Regions from separate parts of the Chelatococcus sp. KU-N122 genome, predicted to be linked through region 2. Evidence: riboswitches for the same ligand, from Rfam matches in the RefSeq annotation. Region 2 holds a riboswitch; each other region holds the start of a gene.
The links. Region 2 has a riboswitch for cobalamin ahead of ACZ5PO_RS14190 (DUF1636 family protein). Riboswitches for the same ligand answer to the same signal wherever they lie in the genome.

Region 1 (6,323 bases), 440 kb from region 2:
GCCTCGTAGGCCTCGTAGGCTTGCCTGAAGGCCGGGCCGTAGAGGTCGTGCAGGTCCAGTGTCTCGTCCGGCGAGAACAAGGTCCAGGGGCCGTCCTCCGCAACGCGCTGCATGAACAGGTCCGGCACCCAGTTGGCGGTGTTCATGTCGTGGGTGCGGCGGCGCTCGTCGCCGGTATTCTTCCGGAGGTCGAGGAATTCCTCGATATCCACATGCCAGGTTTCGAGGTAGGCGCAGACGGCGCCCTTGCGCTTGCCGCCCTGGTTGACGGCGATGGCGGCGTCGTTGGCGACCTTGAGGAAGGGCACGACGCCCTGGCTGTCGCCGTTGGTGCCCTTGATGTGGGCGCCGAGGCCCCGCACCCGTGTCCAGTCGTTGCCGAGGCCGCCGGAATACTTGGCGAGGAGCGCGTTGTCCCTGACCGACTTGAAGATGCCGTCCAGATCGTCCGGTACCGTCGTGAGGAAGCACGACGACAGCTGCGGCCGCAGGGTCCCGGCGTTGAACAGGGTCGGCGTCGACGCCATGAAGGCGAACGAGGAGAGCAGGTCGTAGAATTCGACCGCCTTCGCCTCGCGGTCGATCTCGCGCATCGCCAGGCCGCAGGCGACACGCATGAAGAAGGCCTGCGGCAGCTCGAAGCGCGCGCCGCGCACGTGCAGAAAATAGCGGTCGTAAAGCGTCTGGAGGCCGAGATAGTCGAACTGGAGGTCGCGCTCCGGCTTCAGCGCTGCCGCGAGGCGGGCGAGGTCGAAGCGGGCGAGCTCCGGGTCGAGCAGCTCCGCGCCGACGCCGGCGCGCACGTACGCTCGAAAATAGTCGCCGTAACGGGACGTCATCTCGCCATGCGTGGCCTGGTCGGCGCGCCCGGCCAGGAACGACAGAGCCTCCCGGCGCAGCTTGTCGAGCAACAGCCGTGCGCTGACCTTGGCATAGTTCGGCTCGGTCTCGATCAGCGTGCGCGCGGCCAGGATCGGCGCCAGCTCGAGCTCGCCGACCGAGATGCCGTCGTAGAGATTGCGCCTGGTCTCGCGCAGAATGGACTCGACCGAGGTGCCGTCGAGCTGCATGCAAGCCTCGCCGACGACGGCCGCGAGCCGCGCCGCATCGAGCGGTACGAGCGTGCCGTCCGCCAGGCGCATGCGCGGCGCAGCGGCGGGCTCGGCCGCTGCCGCGGTCTCGGCGCCGGCCTTGCGCTCCCGGGCGCGCTCTTCGCGATACAGCACATAGGCCCGGGCGACCTTGTGGTGCTCGCCGCGCATCAGCGCGAGCTCGACCTGATCCTGCACGTCCTCGATGTGGAAGGTGCGGCCGGCGTCGACCCTGCGCTTCAGGCTGGCGACGACCTGGTCGGTGAGGGCCGCGACGACATCGTGGACGCGCCGCGAGGCGGCCGCGCCGCTGCCTTCGACGGCGAGGAACGCCTTCGTCACGGCGATGCTGATCTTGGTCGGGTCGAAGGGCGTGACGGCGCCGTTGCGGCGGATGAGCTGATAGCCGGGCTCGGTCGGCGGAGCGCGCTCGACGATGCCGATCGCGCCGGACGCCGGCGCCGCACTTTCGGTGGACAGGGAAACTGACATTGCCGAGGACCCCAGCTGCATGGGGGCTTGGGCCGGGCAATCGCGTGCGTAACGCCACATCGGGCCACGGCCCGATCCGCGCAAGCGATCCGCCGGGACACCCCGCCCGAGGACGTTCATGGTGTCGCGGCAGGTCTCCTGGCTCGCGGGTCGACGCCTTCGGTCCGGCCTTCCCGAGGCCTTCGGCCTCAGTGGCATAGGATGGACGTGGGCTCGCCGCTTACAGTTGCGGGGGCAGCTCCGGCTTTGCCATGCGGCGCACCGGCTTCCCTCTTAGCTCTCGATTCGAGAGACCGTGACCGCTACATGTAGCGGTCTGGCCCGCGGTGATGTCAACTGCTGGCGTGTGTCCGCGCGAGTCCGTCCACAGGCGCTCCGTCCGCCTCCCGCCGGGCTCCGTCAGCTCGCCGCATAGGGGGTGAATGCGCTGCGGTTCTCGTCGACGTCGAGCGCCCGGCCGATCGCCGGGAAGGCGCGCTGCGGGCAGGCGGGGCGCTCGCAAACCTTGCAGCCTGCGCCGATCGGCGTGGCGGCGATCGGATCGTCGAGGTCGAGCCCCTTGGAGTAGACCAGTCGCCCGCCATGGCGGATGTCGCAGCCGAGCCCGATGGCGAAGGTCTTTCCCGGATGGCCGTAGCCGCCGGTCGCGTGATGCACGGTCCGCGCGATCCAGAGATAGGTGCGCCCATCCGGCATCTGCGCGACCTGCGTCAAGATGCGTCCGGGCTGTGCGAACGCTTCGTAGACGTTCCACAGGGGGCAGGTGCCGCCGACGCGGGAAAAATGGAAGTCGGTCGCCGATTGCCGCTTGGAGATGTTGCCGGCCCGGTCGACCCGCACGAAGAAGAACGGCACGCCCGTGGCGCCCGGGCGCTGCAGCGAGCTCAGCCGATGGCAGACGGTCTCGAAGCCCACGCCGAAGCGCTGGCTCAGGATGTCGATATCGTAACGTTCCGCCTCCGCCGCCGCGAGAAAGCTCCGATACGGCATGAGGAGGGCTCCGGCGACATAGTTGGCTAGGCCGAGACGGGCTAGCGCGTGCGTCTCGCGCGAGCCCGCCGCGGCCTCCGACGCCAGACGCTCGATGACGCCGTGCATCTCGAGCAGCGCGAGCTGCGTCGCGATCTGAAAGGCGCGCTGGCCCGGGTCGAGGCGGGGTGACAGCCACAGCACCCGCTCGGCGGCCTGATAGTGGCGTTGAACGGTCGCGACGTCCCGCGTCTCCACGCCGACCCGCACGCTATGGCGCCGCTCCAGGCACGCGGCCAGGCTCGCTGCAATCTCCCCCGACGCGCCGAGCTCCTCGGCATCGGACAGACGTTCGGCGGCCTCGTCCAGCTCGGCGAAGTGATTGTGGTGGGCGTAGAAGAAGTCGCGCACCTGCTCGTAGGGCATCGGCGCCGTCAGCGTGGTGACGCCGCCGGCACCCAGGCCAAGCTCGGCCGCCATGGCGTCCGCCCGCTCGAGCGCGTGGCGATAGCGCCGATGCAGCGCCACCACGGCGCGCCCCAGCGCCGGCATGGCCGCCGCGATCTCCTTGACCTCGCTCACGCTGACGGCTTCCGGGTTGGCGGGATCGGAAAACGCTTCGCGCAGGTCCGAGATGAGCCGCGCCTCGTCCCCTTCCGAGAACAGCTGCACGTCGACGCCGAAGACCTCGTTGATCTTCAGCAGCACCGGCACCGTCAGCGGACGCTGGTTCTTCTCGAGCTGGTTGAGGTAGCTCGCGGAGAGGCCGAGTGCATGGGCGAGGGCGGCTTGCGTGAGCCTCCGCTCCTCCCGCAAGCGCCTCAGCCGGACACCGACATAGGCCTTCCTCATCGATCGGCCGCGACTTTGCAAGCTTCGCAAATTCGAGGTGAAGTCTCCACAAATCCTCGCATTTTCAGCTCTTTTGCCGACACGTTGAAGCGAATATTGCGAGAAGGATGATCGCTCGCAAGGGGCCGCGGGCAGCGCCCCAGCGCAGCAACCCAAGATTCCGAGTGTGGAAGGACCGGCTTCATGCAGCAGCGCAAGAGCTATGCGGAACTCCGTGGCGAGTTGCTGGCGCGCTTTCCGAGCGGCGTCGCTCCGGGCGGCATCGGCATCGACGACATCGTCCAGCTTCGGCAGCAGAATACCTTCGACACGCATCTCGACATCGCGCGGTCCATGGCGAAGGTAATGCGCGCCGACATGGCCGCCTACGACGCCGACCCGTCGCAATTCACCCAGTCGCTCGGCTGCTGGTCGGGCTTCCATGCCCAGCAGATGATCAAGGCGGTCAAGCGTCTGCGCGGCACCGCGAAGGGCGCCTACGTCTATCTGTCCGGCTGGATGGTCGCGGGCCTGCGCAACCGCTTCGGCCATCTGCCCGACCAGTCGATGCATGAGAAGACGGCCGTCGTCGACCTGATCCAGGAGATCTACACCTCGCTGCGGCAGGCCGACGAGGTGGCGCTCAACGATTTGTTCAAGGCGCTGCGCGACGCGCGGGTTGGCGGCAATCCGGCAGCGGAGGCGGCTGCCATCGCCGCCATCGACGGCTTCGAAAGCCACGTGGTGCCGATCATCGCCGACATCGACGCCGGCTTCGGCAACGAGCACGCCACCTACCTTCTGGCCAAGGAGATGATCAAGGCGGGCGCCTGCTGCCTGCAGATCGAGAACCAGGTCTCCGACGCCAAGCAGTGCGGCCACCAGGACGGCAAGGTCACGGTGCCGCGCGAGGACTTCATCGAGAAGCTGCGCGCCTGCCGGCTCGCCTTCGAGGACCTCGGCGTCGAGGACGGCGTCATCGTCGCCCGCACCGACAGCCTCGGCGCCGGGCTGACGCAGAAGGTGCCGGTGAGCCAGCAGCCGGGCGACCTGGCGTCGAGCTACATCAAATGGCTCAAGACCGAGCCGATCAGCCCTGCCAACCCGATCCGCGACGGGGACATCGCGCTTTACCTGGACGGCTCCTTCGTCAAGCCGGTCCGCATGCCCAACGGCCTGTTCGCGTTTCGGGAAGGCACCGGCCGCGCCCGCGTGATCGAGGATTGCATCGCGTCGCTGACCGAAGGCGGCGCCGACCTGCTGTGGATCGAGACGGACGCGCCCGATGTCGAGGAGATCGCCTCGATGGTGGGCGAGATCCGCAAGGCCGTTCCCAGCGCCAAGCTGGCCTACAACAACTCGCCTTCGTTCAACTGGACGCTCAACATCCGCAAGCAGGTGCGCGCCCAATGGATTGCCGAAGGGCGCATCACCCCGGACACGTATCCGGACGGCGCGGGCCTCATGGCGGCCGAGCTGGACGACAGCGAGCTCGGGCGGGAGGCGGATGCTCGCCTCGCCCGCTTCCAGGCTGACATCTCCACCAAGGCGGGCGTGTTCCACAACCTGATCACGCTGCCGACGTTCCACCTGACGGCCAAGAGCGTCGACGAGCTGTCGTGCGGCTATTTCGGGCCGGAGCGGATGAAAGCCTACGTCAACACGGTGCAGCGCGCGGAGATCCGGCGGGGCATCTCGGCGGTCAAGCACCAGCACGAGGTCGGCTCGGATCTTGGCGATGCCTTCAAGGAAATGGTCGGCGGCAGCAGGGCGCTCAAGGCCGGCGGCGGCGCCAACACCATGAGCCAGTTCGCGGCGGAATAGCCGGGCCATCGCAACAGAGCCGGGAGGACACCATGGGTGTGGAGTTCAAGGCCATCGACAAACCGGAGCTGACCGAGCGCGACCGCGCCATCCATCGCGTGGCCGACGCGGTCCACAGAATGAACGAGGCGATCGTCCGCGCCGTGGCCGCCGGGGTGTCGGTGGAACTGGTGCGGGTCTCCCGTCACCACGACGGCACCGGCAACTGGGGCGACCAGATGATCCCGCTGGTGCGCGACACCGCGGCGCCCGAAGGCCGCTGACATGACCGCGCACCCGTCGTCGACGGAGAGTTGCAGGCCGGCCGACACCCGCCTGGTGGACATGGTCTTCCCCGAGCAGGCGAACCACTACGGCACGCTGTTCGGCGGCCACGCGCTCAGCCTGATGGGCAAGGCCGCATTCATCGCCGCGACGCGCCGGGCTCGCTGCCCGGTCGTCATGGCCGCCTCCGACAAGATCGCCTTCCACACGCCGGTCCGGGTCGGCGAGCTGGTGGAGCTGTCGGCGCGCGTCGAACGCGTCGGCCGCTCGTCCATGACCGTGGTCGTGGATGTCTACGCCGAGACACTGATGTCGGGCCAGCGCGTGCTCGCCGTGCGCGGCTCGTTCGAGATGGTCGCGGTCGACGCCGGCGGTCGACCGATCGCCATCGACAGCCCGCATCCCGCTTCCGCTCAATCCTAGGAGGGACCCCGCCCGTGAAGCTGCACTCCGTCCGCACCCACAAGTCCGCCGAAAACCTGCCGCGCGCCGCGCAGCTCGCCTGGAAGATCGCGGAGGTCGCGGCGGATCCGGTCCCGGTCGACGCTACCGTCGTGGAGATGATCGGCAACCGCATCATCGACAACGCGGCGGTGGCCGCGGCCTCGCTGGCTCGCCCGCCGGTCGCTGCGGCGCGTGCGCAGGCCAACTGCCATCCCTTCCAGCCCGGCGGCGCCACGGTCTTCGGGCTCTCGCCGCACCGGCGGCTGTCGCCCGAATGGGCGGCGTGGGCCAATGGCGTCGCCGTCCGCGAGCTCGACTTCCACGACACCTTCCTGGCCGCGGACTATTCGCATCCGGGCGACAACATTCCGCCGGTGCTCGCCGTTGCCCAGCACTGCGGCCTCGACG
Region 2 (6,323 bases):
AGCATGGACGCGACCATGCGGCAGGTCACCAACGTGCCCGACACCGCCGCCATCCCCATGCGCGCCCCGGTCAACCAGTTCGCCCACGCCCGCGCCTATCCCGACGCGGACGCCAAGGACGTGGTGCGCTTCAATTTCGACACGCTCTACTCCTTCGCCTGGCTCGACCTGGCGAAGGAGCCCGTCATTCTTTCGGTGCCGGATACCAAGGGCCGCTACTACCTGCTGCCCATGCTGGACATGTGGACGGACGTGTTCGCGGTGGTCGGCAGCCGCACCACCGGCACCAAGGCCGCCGATTACGCGCTGGTGGCGCCGGGCTGGACGGGAGCGCTGCCTGCGGGCGTCACCCGGATCGTGGCACCCACCTCGACCATCTGGATCCTCGGGCGTACCAAGACCGACGGCCCCGCCGACTATGCCAACGTGCATGCGGTGCAGGACGCCTACAGGCTCACCCCGCTGTCGCAATGGGGCAAGGATTATCGTCCGCCGAAAGCCGTCGCCACCGATCCCAGGGTCGACGCGAAGACCCCGCCCGTCGTGCAGGTGGACGGCCTCGACGGCGTCGCCATGCTGGCCCGGCTGGCGCAGCTCATGGGCCAATATCCGCCGCACCCCAACGACTACCCGATGCTGTTCCGCCTGAAGGCCCTCGGCATCGAGCCGGGCCAGCCGTTCGACGCCGCCGGACTCGCCCCCGAAACCGCGGCCATCGTCAACAAGGCGGCCAAGGACACCCTGGCCGGCGCGCAGGCGGCCTGGGAGCGCACCGGCAAGGTGGTGAACGGCTGGACGCTGCAGAACGACAACATCGGCACCTACGGCACCTCCTACCTCAAGCGCGCCCTCGTCGCGAAGGGCGGGCTCGGCGCCAACCTGCCGGAGGACGCCGTCTATCCCACGGCGGCCTTCGACGGCGAGGGCAAGCCCCTGATCGGCGGCAACAGGTACGTGCTGCATTTCGACAAGGACAAGCTGCCGCCGGCCGACGCCTTCTGGTCCATCACCATGTACGACATGGACGGCTTCCAGGTGCCGAACGCCATCGACCGCTTCGCCCTCGGCAGCCACGACAAGCTGGCCTTCAACCCCGACGGCTCGCTCGACATCTACGTGCAGGTGGACGATCCGGGGGCGGGCAGGCGAGCCAACTGGCTGCCGGCCCCCAAGGCGCAGTTCCAGCCCACCATGCGCCTCTATTCACCCCGCGCCGTGGTGCTCGACGGAACCTGGGCGCCGCCTCCGCTCCGCAAGGTGCAGTAGCATCGCGGATCGTGCGGCTGGCCCGGCATGCGCCATGCCTACGCAAGCGGGGCGAGGTGGGCCGTGGCCTCCGCCATCACGGACAAGCCTTCCACCAGGCCAGACCTTCGATGAGCGGCTGGACCTGTTGCCGACGCGTCGATCGCGGGCAGGCGCACGACTCCCATTCACACCCCGAAATGACAGACCCAGCAGGAGCTGACCCATGAAACCCAGCATCGCCGCGACCGCTTGCGCCGCCCTCCTGGCGCTCGCCCCGGCGGCATGGGCCGCGCCCGCCGTCTCGGCCGACGAAGCCGGCGAGATCGCCCGTGACGCCTATGTCTATGCCTATCCGCTCGTCCTCATGGACGTGAGCGGCAAGGTGTCGACCAATGTCGCGACGCCGGCCGGCACCACAGCCGCGCCGGTCAACCAGTTTGGCCACGCGCGCGCCTTCCCGGACCCGTCCTTCACCGTCGTGGTCCGGCCCAATGCCGACACGCTCTACTCGTCGCTGGTCTACGACGTGTCCAGGGAGCCGCTGGTCGTCAGCGTTCCCGACTCCGGCGGGCGCTACTACCTGCTGCCGATGCTGGACAAATGGTCTGATGTGTTCGCCGTGCCCGGCACCCGCGCCACCGGCAACGGGGCGCAGACGTTCGCCATCGTCGGGCCGGGCTGGCGCGGCGAGATGCCGGCCGGCGTCGAGCGCTATGACAGCCCGACGGCCGGCGGCTGGATCGGCGGGCGCGTGCAGACCAACGGCAAGGCCGACTACGCCGCCGTGCACGCCTTCCAGGACGGCATCAAGGCGGTGCCGCTGAGCGCCTACGACAAGCCCTACACCCCGCCGAACGGCGAGGTGGATGCCAAGCTGGACATGAGCGCCCCGCCCGACCAGGTCGACACGATGGAGGCGGGCGTCTTCTTCGCCCGCTTCGCCGAGCTGATGAAGGTGAACCCGCCCCACGCCAACGACTACCCCATCATCGACCGCATGAAGCGGATCGGCCTCGTGCCGGGCCAGAGCTTCTCCCTCGCCGACCAGCCCAAGGAGGTTCAGGCTGCCCTGAAGGCGGCGCCCGCGGCGGCGCTGCCGCGGATCAAGGCGGCGTGGACGAAGGCCGGCGTGTCACAGAACGGCTGGCGCACGAACCTCACCGCCATCGGCACCTACGGTGCGGACTACCTGCACCGGGCGGGCGTCGCCTACGGCGGGCTCGGCGCCAATGCGCCGGACGATGCCGTGTACCCCACCGCCTTCGCGGACTCGGAGGGGCGGCCCTTCGACAGCGCCCACCGCTACGTCGTGCATTTCGACAAGGACAAGCTGCCGCCGGCGCGCGCCTTCTGGTCGCTGACCATGTACGACGAACGGCAGCTGTTCACCGCCAACCCCATCGACCGCTACGCCATCGGCGATCGCGATGCGCTGAAGCTCAGCCCCGACGGCTCGCTCGATCTGCACATCCAGCGCGAGAGCCCCGGCAGAGACAAGGAGGCCAACTGGCTGCCGGCGCCGGCGAAGGGCGCGTTTACCATGAACATGCGCCTCTACTGGCCCAAGGCGCAGGTGCTGGACGGCAGCTGGGCGCCGCCGCCGGTGAAGCGGGTGGACTGACGGAGGCGATGCGGGCGGGACGCGGGCGTCGCCCGCTCAGACGTCGAGCGAGCCCTCCGGCTCCGGCTCATGGCAGCAGACGCAGAGCTTGTTGCCGTCCGGATCGCGAAAATAGGCGCCGTAGAAGTGGGGGTGGTAGTGCGGACGCAGGCCCGGCGCGCCCTCGTCGACGGCGCCGCGGTTCAGCGCCAGCGCGTGGCAGCGGTCGACGGTGGCGCGATTGCGCGCCAGCAGCGCCACCATCTGGCCGTTGCCGGCGTCGTGCGGCTGGCCGTCGTAGGGGGCGCCGATGATGAACAGCGGGCGGTCCGCATCGGCCGGCCGCCAGAACGCCCAGGCGGTCTCCGGGTCGGCATCGGCCATCGGGTAGCCGAGCACGCTCATCAGGGCGTCGTAGAAGGCGAAGGCCCGGTCGAAGTCGGTGATCCCGACGGTGACGTGCGACAGCATCCGCTGCACTCCTTGTCTTTGTCCTTGTGATTCCCGGCATCATCCCAGCTTGAGATGACTGCGCGATGCCAATGTTTGGTGCGTTGGTCCTTGATGCGCATCAGGGACCATGCCCGCCTTCCGGGGCCGAGCCCGAGGCTGCCATTGACAAGCACGGCCTGCCTCCGCCAAGTGGGCGTTTGCGACGGTTACCTCCACGGGCGCGCCCGTGGAGAGGGAATGCGGTGCGGCCGCGGGCGATCTGCCCGGGCCAAGGCCGCAGCTGCCCCCGCAACTGTAAGCGGCGAGCCTGACGCCAATGGCCACTGGACATCCGTCCGGGAAGGCGGCGTGGGCGCTTAAGCCGTGAGCCAGGAGACCGGCCGTCGCGCAACGACCTGCCGCCGGTGGGGCGGCGAAGGAGTTCGCCATGATTCTGGTACGCATCCACGTCGATCCGCGCATGCAGCTCCCGTGCCGCGCCCGCCCATGAGCGTGCCGGCCATGGTCCAGGCGCCCCGGCGCCGGGGCGGGCCTGCCGCGTGAGCGCCGCGCCCGACACCGTCCTCCTCGTCTGCACCACCTGCCGCAAGCCCACGGGCGAGGCGGACGGTGCCTATGACGAGCCCGGCCGGGCGCTCGCCGCAGCGCTCGATGCCCGTCTCGGCGGCAGCGCCATCGCGGTGCGCGAGGTGCAGTGCCTGTCGGTGTGCAAGCGGCCGTGCACGGTCGCGCTGCAGGCCCCCGGCAAATGGACCTACGTGGTCGGCGACCTCGACGGCGCCGGCCACGTCGACGACATCGTCGCCGCCGCCCAGCTCTATCACGGCTCCCCCGACGGCATCGTGCCGTGGCGCGAGCGCCCGCTTTCCTTCCGCAAAGGCGTCGTCGCGCGCATCCCGCCGCTCCCGGGCGTGGAGACCCCGACGCCGGAGACCCGTTCATGACCGAGCTCGCCCGCGTCCCCTGCACCATCGTCACCGGCTTCCTGGGCTCCGGCAAGACGACGTTGATCCGCCATCTGCTCGCCCACGCCGACGGCCGCCGGCTCGCCGTCATCGTCAACGAGTTCGGCGACGTCGGCATCGACGGCGAGCTGCTCAAGGGCTGCGGCGATGAAGCCTGCCCGGACGAGAACATCGTCGAGCTCGCCAACGGCTGCCTGTGCTGCACCGTGGCCGACGATTTCGTCCCCGCCCTCGACCGCATCCTGGCGCTCGACCCCAAGGTCGATCACATCGTCATCGAGACTTCGGGCCTCGCGCTGCCCAAGCCGCTGGTGCAGGCCTTCCACTGGCCGGCGATCAAGAGCCGGGTCACCGTCGACGGCGTCGTCGCCGTGGTGGACGGGGCGGCGCTGGCCGACGGCCGCGTCGCCGACGACATGGAGGCGCTGGCCGCCCAGCGGGAGGCGGACGACCAGCTCGACCACGACGACCCGGTGGAAGAGGTGTTCGCCGACCAGATCGCCTGCGCCGACCTGATCGTGCTCAGCAAGGGCGACCTCGTCGATGCGGCGGGCCTCGGCCGTGCCCGCACCGAAGTGGAGCAGGCGCTGGGGCGCACCGTCACCATCGTCCAGGCGGCGCGCGGCGAGGTCGACCCGGCTGTGCTGCTGGGCCTCGGCGTCGGCACCGAGGCCGACATCGACAACCGCAAGACGCTGCACGACGACGAGCTGGATCACGACCACGACGATTTCGACAGCTTCGTCGTGGCGCTGCCGGAGGTGGCAGACCCCAAGGCGTTGGCCGCGCGCATCGCCGCCACCGCCGAGGCCCAGAACGTGCTGCGGGTGAAAGGCTTCGCCGCCGTCGCCGGCAAGCCCATGCGGCTCCTGGTGCAGGGCGTCGGCAGCCGCGTCAGCCACCACTACGACCGCGACTGGGGGCCCGGCGAGGCACGCCGCGGCCAGATCGTCGTCATTGGCCTCAAGGGCCTCGACCGCGGCGCGGTCGAGCGCACGTTGTTGGCCTGACCTGGACTGGGGCCGCACGCCCATGCACCTGCTCGCGACGACCACGGCGACGATCGTCGATCTGATCGAACCGGTCGATCTCGCCCAGGCGCCGGGCGACATGGTCGTCGTCTCCTTCACCGACAGCGACCTGGGCGGCCTCGCCGCCGCCTGGCGCACGGCGCAGGAGCGCGGCGAGGCGCTGCCGAGCCTGCGCCTCGCCAATCTGCGCGACCTGCGCCATCCGCTCTCCGTCGACCTGTGGCTCGACAAGGTCGCCGCCCACGCCAAGGTCATCGTAGTGCGCCTGCTCGGCGGCCTCGACTGGTGGCGCTACGGGGCCGAGCGGCTGGGTGAGCTCGCCCGCGCCCGGGGCGTCGCGCTCGCCGTGCTGCCGGGGGAGGACAGGGACGATCCCGGCCTCATGGCCCGCTCCACGCTGCCGGCCGCCGAGGCGGAGGCGCTGCTCGGCTATTTTCGCGCCGGCGGCAGCGCCAACATGGGCGCGCTGCTGCGGCGCCTGGCCCGCCACGCCGGCGCCGACAGCGCGGCGGAGGAGCCGACGCCGGTGCCGGCGGCCGCCTTCTACCTGCCCGGCGAGGGGCTCGTGGCGGCGGAGGCGATGCCGGCCCGGCTGCCGCAGGGCGCGGCGCCCGTCGCCATCGTCTTCTACCGCTCGCTCTACCTCGCCGACGACCTCGCCCCCGTCGACGCGCTCTGCACCGCGCTTGCACAGGCCGGCAGCGAGCTTGGCGTGGCGCTGGCGGCGGTGCCGATCATGGTCGGCAGCCTGAAGGACCCCGCCTGCGCCGCCTTCGTGCGTGCCGCCGTGGCCGCCCTCGATCCGGCCCTCATCGTGACCACCACGGGCTTCGCCCTCGGCATGGACGACGAAGCCGCCGACCCCTTCGCCGGCAGCACTGCGCCGCTGCTGCAGGCGATCGTGGCGACGACGCGCCGCGAGGCTTGGCAGGGGAGCCCGCGCGGCCTCGCCGCCGCGGACCTCGCCATGCACGTGGTGCTGCCGGAGCTCGACGGCCGCGTGCTCGCCGGCGCCTTGTCATTCAA
Region 3 (6,323 bases), 430 kb from region 2:
CGAGGAGCTGACCTGGGTCCGCAAGGAGCAGGTGACGGAAACGGCCCAGTTGCTCTTCGCCGCCCGTCCCGTCAGCTACTACGCGTGGTCCGGCGTCGGCCAGCACACCAACGCCACGCAGATGGACCGGGCCATCGCCTTGCTGATGGCCCTGACCGGCAGCTTCGATGCGCCGGGCGGCAACGTTGAGTTCTCCCGGCCGCCCGCTCGCGACGTCAGCGGCCATGAGCTCATGCCGGCCGAGCAGCGGGCCAAATGCATCGAGCTGGCGCGTTCGCCCCTCGGGCCGGGCCGCAACAATTGGGTGGGAGCGGACGCCCTCTACGACGCCATCCTCGACGGTAAGCCCTACCCGATCAGGGCCGTGGTCGGCTTCGGGCGCAATTTCATCGTCAACCACGCGGACGGCGCCCGCGCCGCACAAGCCCTCGCGAAGCTCGAGTTCCACGTTCACGCCGACGTCGTCATGTCGCCGACGGCGGCGTTCGCCGATATCTTCCTGCCCATCAATACGGCGTGGGAGCGCGAGACGCTCCGCGTCGGCTTCGAGGGAAGCCAGCGGGCGGAGAACCTCGTCCAGTTCCGGCAGGCTGCGGTGGCGAGCGCGGGGGAATCGCGGTCCGATGGACAAGTCGTCTTCGAGCTCGCAAAGCGGCTCGGCCTTGGCCATCTGTTCTGGGAGGGGGACATGCGGGCGGGCTTCGCCGCGATCCTGGAACCGCTGGGCCTCGCGCTCGATGACCTGCTCGCCCGGCCCGGCGGCATCAGCGTGGCCGGCGAGCCGCACTATTTTCGCTACAAGACCGGCGGCTTCAACACGCCGACCGGCAAGATCGAGGTCTTTTCCGAGCGGTTCCGCGATGCCGGACAGGACCCATTGCCCCATTTCGTCGAGCCGGCACGCTCGCCTTATGCCGCGCCCGGCAGCCCCTATCCGCTGGTGCTCACCTCGGCCAAGGTCGTCCACTACTGCCACGGCCAGCACCGCCACATCCCGTCCCTGCGCCGCCGCGCGCCCGATCCCGAGATCAGCCTGCACCCGGACACCGCCGGCGCGCGCGGCATCGGCGACGGCGATTGGGTGGAGATCCGCACCGGCACGGCGCGGGCGCGCATGCGCGCCAGGTTCGACGCCAGCCTGGACGCGCGCGTCGTCAGCGCGCAGTACGGCTGGTGGCAAGGCAACGACGAGCTGGGACGGCCCGGCTACGATGCGCTCTCCGACGGCGGCGCCAACTACAACCGGCTCATTGCCGGCGACCAGACGGATCCGATCAGCGGCTCGATGGGTCTGCGCTCGTCGCTCTGCGAGGTGGTGCCGGTCGACGATATCAGCCGGCCGTAATCGACGGCCCGGCGCGCACCGGCCGCCGCGGCCGCCGTCCGTGACGCAAGTGTCACACCTTCGCCGTGCTGCCGCCGATCCGGCGGATCTCTCGCCGCCGGCCGTTTGACCTCGGACGCTTCCCCTTTATGGTGACGGTGACGGTTCCCCTCGGGGATTGAAAGGGAACGCGGTGAGGGCTTGGGCCCGATGCCGCGGCTGCCCCCGCAACTGTAAGCGGTGATTCGTCCGCATCGTGCCACTGGTCCCCTGGGGCCGGGAAGGCAGCGGAGGAGCGAGACCCGCGAGCCAGGAGACCTGCCGTCAGTCGTGGTCACACGCGAGCACGCGTCGGGCGGGGTGCACCGATCCGTTGCCGAACCGAGCGCAGCCAGGCGCCCGGGGAGGCTTCGTTCGCGGTGACGTGCCACTGACGTTGCCGCCGAGGCCCGATCCCGTGACCACCATCCCCATCGTCCGCGTCCCCCAGCATGCTGGCGCGTGCCCGCGCGCCGTGGGCGGAACTCTGCGCTCGGCGGCGGACCGGAACGGCGCGAACGCCAGACATGGGCCTGCTCATCGGCGTTGCATCGTGTGTGCTGGCGCCGGGTTGCCTCAGGCGAGTATTTGAGTAACGTTATAACATTGCATATTGGAATCCACGCTCATGTCTGACCCGCCCGCCCGGCGTCCTGTCGATCCGCTCGGCCTCTACGCATCCGGCATCGATACGTCCGACTACGCGGCCAAGGTCGCGCCGCTGCTGCGCCAGGCCGTCGGCCGCTTCGGCCACTTCCTCGACGTCGGCGCCGGCGGCGGCCAGCTCGGGCGCGCGCTGCGCGACCCCGGCTGCCACTGGACGGCGATCGAGCCGGCGCCCGTCATGCGAGCGCGGCTCGCTGTGCCCGACGGGCCGTCGCGAATCGTCGCCTGCGACTGGCAGGAGGCGACCGGTATCGGCCGCTTCGACACCGTGCTCGCCGCCAACATGCCGGCGCCGCTCCAGGCCCCGCTGCCCTTCCTCGCCCGCTGCCGGGAGTGGAGCGCCGGCCCCGTCGCCTGGGTCGTGCCGGCGCAGAACGGCCCGCGCGGGCTGTGCCTGGCCGGCTGCCTGCCCGCCGAGTGGCATGGCGAGGACGAGACGCCCGGCGTCGACATCGTGCTCGCGGCGCTCGGCGACGCGCACCGGCCGGACGGCATCCGGCTGGCCGACTGGACGTTTTCTCTGGTGGTCGCCGACATCGGCGCCGTCGCCGCGTACCTGGCCGACCGGCTGGGCTGGAGCGACGCGGACGCGCGCAGGCCAACTCTCGCGGCGCGCCTGGAGCGGCTCGCCGTGAACGAGGCCGGCGGCCACCGGCTCGACGTGCCGAGGCGATCGGCGATTCTCACCTGGGGGTGCAAAGCGTGATCTCGAGAACAGTCCGACATGGCCTGGCGGCAGCCGTCGCGAGCGGCTTCGCCGCATGTCCCGCCGCAGCCGAGGACGTCACACGGCTCGACGAGATCGTCGTGACGGCGACCGGCCTGCCGGAGGAGCGCAGCCGCATTCCCGGCACGGTGCAGGTCATCGACCAGCAGAAGATCGAGCATTCGACGGCCAAGTCGGTGACCGACCTGCTCGCCGAGAACGCGGTCGGCTTCTTCAGCGAGTGGACCCCCGGCCAGACCTCGATCAACATCCGCGGCGGCTCCACCGACGGCCAGGGCAAGGACTTCCGCAGCCAGGTGCTGGTGCTGATCAACGGCCACCGCGCCGGCACAGCCAACCTCTCCAAGCTGTCGCTGGCGCACGTGGAGCGCATCGAGATCGTGCGCGGCCCGTCCTCGGTGATCTACGGCAGCCAGAACATCGGCGGCGTCATCAACATCATCCTGAAGACCGGCCGCACCGCGCCCGGCAACACGGTCGAGACCTCGGGCGGCAGCTGGGGGCTGATCCAGGGCCGTGCCGCCACCGGCGGCGTCTACGATGCGGTGGACTGGTACTTCGGCCTCAACGGCGGCCGCAGCGACGACTACGATGCGGGCACCGGCGGCGGCCGCCAGATCAACACCGACTGGGCGCGCAAGGGCTGGGCCGGCGCCATCGGGCTGCAGATCAACCCGGACCACCGCGTCGATGTCAGCGTGCGCTCGGACGGCATCTACGATGCGGGCTTCCGCGGCTCGGGCGCCAACTATCTCAGCCGCGACGACCGCTACAACCAGGGCGCCGACGTCACCTACAAAGGCCAGTCGCCTGACGGCCGCGTCGGCCTGATGGCGCAGGCCTATTACGACAACGACGTGGACCGCTTCAAATGGGCCTCCCCCGTGCAGCGAGGCTCCAACAACCTGCCGGCGAAAGGCACCGCCGCCGATTTCAACCGACGCCGGCTCGAGGTCTACGGCACCCGCATCCAGCCCTGGGTCAACCTTTGGGAAGGCAACAAGCTCATCCTCGGCTGGGACTGGGAGACGAGCCCGCTGCGCTCGGACCGCTATCGCCAGGGCGTGCCCGGCAACAGCCTGTCGCAGATCGCCCCCATCGACAACAATCAGACCGACACCGCCAACGGCTTCTATGCGGAGGATTCGCAAACCTTCTTCAATGAGAAGGTGACCGTGCGCGGCGGCATCCGCCAGACCTACGGCACGACGAGCTTCGATTGGACGCCCAACCTCGCCAACCAGCGGCCACGCACCATCCCCTACAGCGCCACCACCTACGCCACCGGCGCCACCTACCAGGCCCTCGACTGGCTGGGCTTCCGCGTCGGCGCGTCCTCCGGCTTCCGGGCGCCGACGGCGAGCGAGCTCGCCGCGGACTTCACCGCGCTGGGCGGCGGCCGCACCTTCGGCAACCCCGACCTCAAGCCGGAGACGGCGGAGCAGATCGAGGCGGGCATGACGCTGACCGGCCCTGGCTGGCGCCTGGACACTGCGGTGTTCCAGAACGTCATCTCCGACCGCATCATCACCAGGCTCAGGCCCGGCGTGGCCAACACCTCCGACTACGCCAACAACGCGGCGGACGTGGTGGTGCGCGGCATCGAGATGCAGTTCGACACCGACGTCTTCCGCATGCTCGGCCAGGATGCCGGCACCTGGCGTTGGACGGCCTATGCCAACGGCTTCTATAATTTCGAGATGACCGACAAGGGCGCGGCCGTCACCGCCAACACCAACAACGTCGAGCGCATGTACAAGTACGAGGCGGCGATCGGCACACGCTTCGGCCAGAAGCTCGACCGCTACGACTGGTCGTTGCAGATCCAGGGCGTGCTGCGCGGCCCCATGTGGTACAACACCGAAGAAAATCTGCTGGTACCGTTCGCCGAGCCCAATCGCGAATACATCCACCGCAAGGACCCGTTCTGGGTCTGGAACGTGCTGGCGGAGGTCGAGGTCTTCAAGGGCGTCAAGGTCTTCGCCGGCGTCAACAACGTCTTCAACGTCAACGAGCATCCGATCTTCATCGGGCTGGACAAGGCGCCGATCCTCGCCGACGTGCGCTTCTACAACGGCGGCTACGGCACCTCCATGCCGGGTCGTCAGCTGCTCGCCGGCGTGAAGGCGCGCTTTTGAGCCGGGCGCGCATCGCACAGTGCGTTGTCGCCGTCGCGGCCGTGCTCGCCGCTGCGACGCCCGCACGGGCCGAGGCGGTCGCCCTGCGCGACGCCATGGGGCGGGATGTCGTGCTGCCGCGTCCCGCCCGGCGGCTCGTCACCATCTTCGCCTCCAACACGGAGCTGGTGGCGGCCCTGGGCCTCGCCGATCGCATCGTCGGTATCGAGAGCTACACGCGCTACCCGCCCGACGTGGCCGGGCATCGCCCGCTGGTCGGCGGCAGGCTCGGCTTCTCGGTCGACCGCATCGTCGCGCTGGCGCCGGACCTCGTGGTGCTGACACCGTCGCGGCAGGCGATGCACCAGGTGCTCGACCCCATGTCCCGGGTCCGCATTCCCGTGCTGGTCCTGCTCGCCCGCTCGGTGGACGAGGTGCTGTCCAACATCCGCCTGCTGGCGCGGGCGACGGGTGTTCCCGAGCGCGGCGAGGCGGTTGTGAGTCAGCTGTCCGACCGCATGGCGGCCGTCGCAGCGCACATCGGCCGACGGGCGCGGCCCAAGGCCCTGCTCATCACCGGCCAGCTCGGCAACGGCCTCATCCTCGTGGTGCGCGAGGCCACCTACACCGCCGACGCCCTGCGTCTCGCCGGGGCCGATCTGGCGCTCACGAGCGCCTCGGGCCTGCCCCAGGTCTCGCCCGAAGCGGCGATCGCCGCCGATCCGGACGTGCTGCTGCTCGCCGGCCGCCAGGACGAGCTCGACGCTCTCGTCGCCCGGCCGGGCTGGCGCAGCCTGCGCGCGGTCAGGAACGGCCGCGCGCATATCGTGCCGCGGGCCGAGTTCCTGATCCCGGGCCCCCGCACCGTCGACGGCATCGAGCGCCTGGCGCGGCTGCTGCATCCCGGCGAGCGAGCCCCATGATGCGTGCACCGCGCTTTGCCCCCCGCCCCTGGCCGCTGGCCCTTCCCGCCGCGCTCGCCCTCGGGGTCGGGCTCGGCGTGTGCGCCGGCCACGACTGGGCGAGCCCTGTCGACGTGGCGGCGGCGTTCGCCGATCCGGACACCATGCGCGCCCGGCTGCTCCTGGACTGGCGGCTGCCGCGCGTGCTGGCGGCCGGCCTCGTCGGCGCGCTGCTCGGCCTCGGCGGCGCCATCTTCCAGGGCGTGTTCCGCAACCCGCTGGCCGAGCCCTACCTGCTCGGCAGCGCCGGCGGCGCGGCCGTCGGCGCCACTATCGCCCTCCTGGTGCCGCTCGGCCTGCCGGCGGCGCCGGTGCTCGCGGCCCTGTCGTTCCTCGGCGCCTGGGGCGCGACCTGGCTCGTGGTGCTGTTCGCCCGCATCGCCGGCCATCTCGACGCCGCCGGGCTGCTGCTCGCTGGCGTCGCCGTGGCCGCGATCCTCGCCGCCATCCGCTCGTTCCTGATGTTCGCGCTGTCCGACGAGACGGTC

Region 1: it holds a riboswitch for cobalamin, as region 2 does, so the genes downstream of both, ACZ5PO_RS12260 (ribonucleoside-diphosphate reductase subunit alpha) here and ACZ5PO_RS14190 (DUF1636 family protein) in region 2, are expected to answer to the same signal.
Region 3: it holds a riboswitch for cobalamin, as region 2 does, so the genes downstream of both, ACZ5PO_RS12350 (class I SAM-dependent methyltransferase) here and ACZ5PO_RS14190 (DUF1636 family protein) in region 2, are expected to answer to the same signal.

Annotation. Positions count from the first base shown of each region.
Region 1 covers NZ_AP043981.1:2,720,888-2,727,210, forward strand. The annotation lists gene ACZ5PO_RS12260 (ribonucleoside-diphosphate reductase subunit alpha) at 1-1,583, opposite strand, end outside; cobalamin riboswitch at 1,695-1,896, opposite strand; gene ACZ5PO_RS12265 (short-chain fatty acyl-CoA regulator family protein) at 1,983-3,404, opposite strand; gene ACZ5PO_RS12270 (isocitrate lyase) at 3,588-5,207, shown strand; gene ACZ5PO_RS12275 (hypothetical protein) at 5,240-5,470, shown strand; gene ACZ5PO_RS12280 (acyl-CoA thioesterase) at 5,472-5,894, shown strand; gene ACZ5PO_RS12285 (MmgE/PrpD family protein) at 5,909-6,323, shown strand, end outside.
Region 2 covers NZ_AP043981.1:3,165,713-3,172,035, forward strand. The annotation lists gene ACZ5PO_RS14175 (DUF1254 domain-containing protein) at 1-1,266, shown strand, start outside; gene ACZ5PO_RS14180 (DUF1254 domain-containing protein) at 1,472-2,869, shown strand; gene ACZ5PO_RS14185 (VOC family protein) at 2,906-3,319, opposite strand; cobalamin riboswitch at 3,488-3,700, shown strand; gene ACZ5PO_RS14190 (DUF1636 family protein) at 3,841-4,245, shown strand; gene cobW (cobalamin biosynthesis protein CobW) at 4,242-5,276, shown strand; gene ACZ5PO_RS14200 (cobaltochelatase subunit CobN) at 5,299-6,323, shown strand, end outside.
Region 3 covers NZ_AP043981.1:2,739,685-2,746,007, reverse strand. The annotation lists gene ACZ5PO_RS12355 (molybdopterin-dependent oxidoreductase) at 1-1,345, shown strand, start outside; cobalamin riboswitch at 1,470-1,664, shown strand; gene ACZ5PO_RS12350 (class I SAM-dependent methyltransferase) at 1,992-2,735, shown strand; gene ACZ5PO_RS12345 (TonB-dependent receptor) at 2,732-4,894, shown strand; gene ACZ5PO_RS12340 (ABC transporter substrate-binding protein) at 4,891-5,796, shown strand; gene ACZ5PO_RS12335 (FecCD family ABC transporter permease) at 5,793-6,323, shown strand, end outside.